2 regions of the Streptomyces sp. NPDC050528 genome follow, and region 1 is predicted to be linked to the other one. Evidence: riboswitches for the same ligand, from Rfam matches in the RefSeq annotation. Region 1 holds a riboswitch; the other holds the start of a gene.

What was found. A riboswitch is a leader RNA that binds a small molecule or an ion and turns the genes downstream of it on or off. The one in region 1 is predicted to bind S-adenosylmethionine.
Region 2: it holds a riboswitch for S-adenosylmethionine, as region 1 does, so the genes downstream of both, thrC (threonine synthase) here and ACIBK4_RS09640 (aminotransferase class V-fold PLP-dependent enzyme) in region 1, are expected to answer to the same signal.

What each region holds. Positions count from the first base shown of each region.
Region 1 covers NZ_JBITHH010000002.1:499,070-501,455, reverse strand. The annotation lists gene trpD (anthranilate phosphoribosyltransferase) at 8-1,072, shown strand; SAM riboswitch class IV at 1,148-1,264, shown strand; gene ACIBK4_RS09640 (aminotransferase class V-fold PLP-dependent enzyme) at 1,428-2,386, shown strand, end outside.
Region 2 covers NZ_JBITHH010000005.1:506,665-509,050, forward strand. The annotation lists gene thrC (threonine synthase) at 1-964, opposite strand, end outside; SAM riboswitch class I at 982-1,128, opposite strand; gene ACIBK4_RS20560 (glucosyl-3-phosphoglycerate synthase) at 1,319-2,263, shown strand; gene ACIBK4_RS20565 (trehalose-6-phosphate synthase) at 2,369-2,386, shown strand, end outside.

The DNA of each region.
Region 1 (2,386 bases):
CGGCCCCATGAGCGCTGTGACCCCCGCTGGAGGCGACACCGCGGCGGCCCGTTCCTGGCCCGAGGTACTGAACTCGCTGCTGTACGGCCAGGACCAGGACGCCGATGCCACGTTCTGGGCGATGGACCAGATCATGCGCGGCGAGGCGACGGACGCGCAGATCGCCGGGTTCGTGGTGGCGTTGCGGGCCAAGGGGGAGACCGTCGAGGAGATCACCGGTCTCGTGCGCGCGATGTACGCGCACGCGAACGTGATCGACGTGTCCGGGGAGACGGTGGACATCGTCGGCACCGGCGGCGACGGCGCGAAGACGGTGAACATCTCCACGATGTCCTCGATCGTGATCGCCGGCACGGGCGCGAAGGTCGTCAAGCACGGCAACCGGGCCGCGTCCTCCGCGTCCGGCGCCTCCGACGTCCTGGAGCGGCTCGGCGTCAACCTGGAACTGACCCCCAAGCGGGTGGCCGAGGTCGCCGAGGAGGCCGGGATCACCTTCTGCTTCGCGATCAAGTTCCACCCGGCCCTGCGTCACGCGGGCGCCGCGCGCGGCCAGTTGGGCATCCGCACGGTGTTCAACGCGCTGGGCCCGCTGACCAACCCCGCGAAGGTGCGCGCCCAGGCGGTCGGGGTCGCCGACCCGCGGATGGCACCCATCATCGCGGGCGTCTTCGCCGAGCGAGGCAACTCCTCGCTCGTGTTCCGCGGCGACGACGGCCTCGACGAGCTGACGACCACCGCCACCTCCCGGGTGTGGATCGTCCGCGACGGCAAGGTCACCGAGGAGACCTTCGACCCGAGGGACGTAGGCCTCGAACTGGTCCCGGTGGAGGCGCTGCGCGGTGCCGACCCCGAGTACAACGCCGGCGTCGCCCGCCGTCTCCTGGACGGCGAGACGGGCCCCGTGCGGGATGCCGTACTCCTGAACTCGGCGGCCGCGCTGGTGGCCCTGGAGGCCGGGGACGGGCCGTTGGCGGACCGGATCCGGGCCGGGATGGACAAGGCCGCGGAGTCGATCGACTCGGGGGCGGCCAAGCGCACGCTGGAGCGGTGGGCGGCCGCCACCAACAGGTAGCCGCCGGCGGTCGTCGTCCCGCGATCCGGACACGGGTTGCGGGACGACGATCACCTCACGTAAATTTTCCGACCAGGTCATGAGTGACAGTCATGAGGCCCCGGCCGACTGTCCGGCAACCCTCCGTCCGTGGCGGGGTGCCCCGGGTGAAGACCAGGCCGTAGGCAGCGAGGTCTGCGGCAAGCGCGGGCCCCTCGAAAGACACCAGGGGTCCTGGTCATCGAGGGAGCTCTCTGTGAGCAAGCGAATGCGATAGGGCGCGAAGCCCCCACTCCGCACATCCCCTTCACTCTTTCCTGCGCCGAAGCCTGTCCGCTCGCGCAGTGAATTCGCCTGCCTCTCACGGGAGTTCGCCATGTCTGTCTCCACCGTTGCCGCCGCTACGACTATTTGTGCCCCGCTGCCCGTTCTCGGCCGGGATGTCACCGTCCCGCTCGTCACGGGCGGCGAAGTCACCTACGCGGCCCTCGACTACGCGGCCAGCGCCCCCGCCCTCCAGCGCGTCTGGGACGACGTGGCGGCCTACGCCCCGTACTACGGCAGCGTGCACCGCGGCGCCGGTTACCTCTCGCAGCTCTCCACGGACCTGTTCGAGAACGCGCGGAAGACGGTCGAGGAGTTCCTGGACTGCCGCCCCGACGACCAGCTGATCTTCACCCGCTCCACCACGGACTCCCTGAACCTCCTCGCCGCGGCCCTCCCCGCCGACTGCCAGGTCTTCGTCTTCGAGACCGAGCACCACGCGTCCCTGCTCCCCTGGAAGGACGCCCGGGTCACCTACCTCAACGCCCCGCGCACCCCGGCCCAGGCCGTCGAGACCCTGGTGCAGGCCCTTGCCGCCCGCGACCCCCAGGGCCCGGCCCTGGTCTGCGTCACCGGCGCCTCGAACGTCACCGGCGAGCTGTGGCCCGTACGGGAGTTGGCGGCCGCGGCCCACGCCCACGGCGCCCGGATCGTCCTCGACGCCGCCCAACTCGCCCCGCACCACCCGGTCTCCGTCCAGGACCTCGACGTCGACTGGATCGCCTTCTCCGGCCACAAGCTCTACGCCCCCTTCGGCTCGGGCGTCCTCGCCGGCCGCGCCGACTGGCTCCAGGCCGCCGACCCCTACCTCGCGGGCGGCGGCGCCAGCCGCAAGGTCACCCGGCGCGAGGACGGGGGAGTGGACGTGGAGTGGCACGAGAGCGCCGCGCGGCATGAAGCGGGCTCACCCAATGTCATCGGCGCCTACTCCATCGCGTCGGCCTGCAAGGCCCTGACCGAGGCCGGCTTCGACACGCTGGTCGCGCGCGAGCAGCACCTGATCGGGAAGGT
Region 2 (2,386 bases), on a different contig from region 1:
CGATCGTGTTCGGCTTCTGCGGCCGTACGACGTCATGCCCCGCCTTGTAGGCGACGGAAACCGGCGAACACCCTTCCGCCTGCGCGCCGAAGATCTTGTACGGCTTGTCCTCGACGAGCCCGAGCTTGATCAGCTCCTGCAAGCCCTTGTCGATCTTCGTGAGCTGCGACCCGGAGGCGATGGGCACCACGAGCTGGTCCGGAAGCTTCCACCCCAGCTGCTCGCAGATCTCGTACGCGAGGGTCTTGGAGCCCTCCGCGTAGTACGGCCGGAGGTTGACGTTGACGAACCCCCAGCCCTCGCCCGCCGGGTCGCCGATCAGCTCGGAGCAGAAACGGTTCACGTCGTCGTAGTTGCCCTCGATGCCGACGAGCTCGCCGCCGTAGATCGCGGCCATGACGACCTTGCCCTGCTCCAGGTCGTGCGGGATGAACACGCAGGAGCGGAAGCCGGCCCGCGCGGCGGCGGCGCCGACGGCGCCCGCGAGGTTGCCGGTGGAGGAGCAGGAGAGGGTGGTGAAGTCGAACGCGCGGGCCGCTTCGATGGCCTGCGCCACGACGCGGTCCTTGAAGGAGTGCGTCGGGTTGCCGGAGTCGTCCTTGACGAACAGCTTGCCCGCGTCGACGCCCAGTTCGCGGGCGAGGTTGTCGGCCTGGACGAGCTTGGTCCAGCCGGGGTTGATGTTCGGCTTGTCGGCCACGTCGGCGGGGACGGGCAGCAGGGGCGCGTAACGCCAGATGTTCGCGGGGCCCGCTTCGATGCGCTTGCGGAGCTCTTCGGTGTCGTAGGCCGAGAAGTCGTAGGCGATCTCCAGCGGGCCGAAACACTCCTCGCAGGCGAAGACCGGACCGAGCGGGACGCGGTGGCCGCACTCGCGGCACGAGAGCGCGGCGGCGGGGCCGAGGTCTACGGAGTTGGCGGTGTTCGCGGAGTTCGTGGTGCTTGCGACAGTCTGCGCAGCCATGGAGGGGAGGCCCTTTCTCCTCATCTTCCTCACGACGCATCTCGCCGTGAGACGGATTTGGCACCTTCCCGAGCCGGGAGCCTCACCACGTCAACGTGACAAGACCGGCTGGAGGGTTGCCGGGGCTTCATCGGGCCGTATCCCTCTGCCCCTCTGGATGAGCGGTGTTCAGTTGTGTATGCGGTTGTGTCACTTGCGTGAGCGTTGACGGCCCCCGACATGCGATGGTCATCAGCGTTGTTCAAGACTGTAACCGAAGGCCAGGACAGTTGAGTGAGCCGTCCGAACCGCGAGATGGATCACACACTCTGTGTGATCACCTCTCGCCGAGAGAACGCAGAGGAGCCGCGCAACGTGCTGAAGGAAGTCGAGCACTGGCTGAGCACCCGCTCCTGGTCCATGACCGACCGGCCGCTCCACAAGATCCTGGCCGCGAAGCACCGCACGGGCCAGTCGGTGTCCGTCGTGCTGCCCGCGCTCAACGAGGAAGCGACGGTCGGCGAGATCGTCGCGATCATCCGTCACGACCTCATGCAGCAGGTCCCGCTCGTCGACGAGATCGTCGTCGTCGACTCGGGGTCCACCGACCGCACCTCCGAGGTGGCCGCCGCGGCGGGCGCCCGGGTCGTGCACCGGGACGACATCCTGCCCCGCATCCCCGCCGTGCCCGGCAAGGGCGAGGTGCTGTGGCGCTCGCTGCTGGTGACGAGCGGTGACATCGTCGCGTTCGTCGACGCGGACCTGAAGGAGTTCTCCTCCGACTTCGTCACCGGGATCGTGGGCCCGCTGCTCACCGACCCCGGCGTCGACCTCGTCAAGGCGATGTACGACCGCCCGCTCGGCGGCGCGGCCGGACAGGGCGGCCGGGTCACCGAGCTGATGGCCCGCCCGCTGCTGAACATGCACTGGCCGCAGCTGGCCGGTTTCGTGCAGCCGCTCGGCGGCGAGTACGCGGCCCGCCGCTCGCTGCTGGAGCAGCTCCCCTTCCCGGTCGGCTACGGCGTCGAACTGGGCATGCTGGTCGACGCGTTGCACCTGGTGGGCCTCGACGCCCTCGCCCAGGTCGACGTCGGTGTGCGCAAGCACCGCCACCAGGACGGCCAGGCGCTGGGCCGGATGGCCGCGCAGATCTACCGCACGGCCCAGCTGCGGCTGGCCCGCGGCCACCTGATCCGCCCGTCCCTCACCCAGTTCGAACGGGGTCCGGACGGCTTCGAGCCGCGCACGTACTCCGTGGACACGGAGGAACGCCCGCCGATGGCGGACATCACCGAATATCAGTCACGCAAGGTCGCATAACCGCACAGTTACAGACGCTCACGGACGGTCGTATACGGACTCCTACAGTCCGCCGACGGCCGTCCGTACGTTTGAGCGTTTCCGGCCCGGGCTAGGTTGTGGCGTATGGCTTCCACGGCTTCT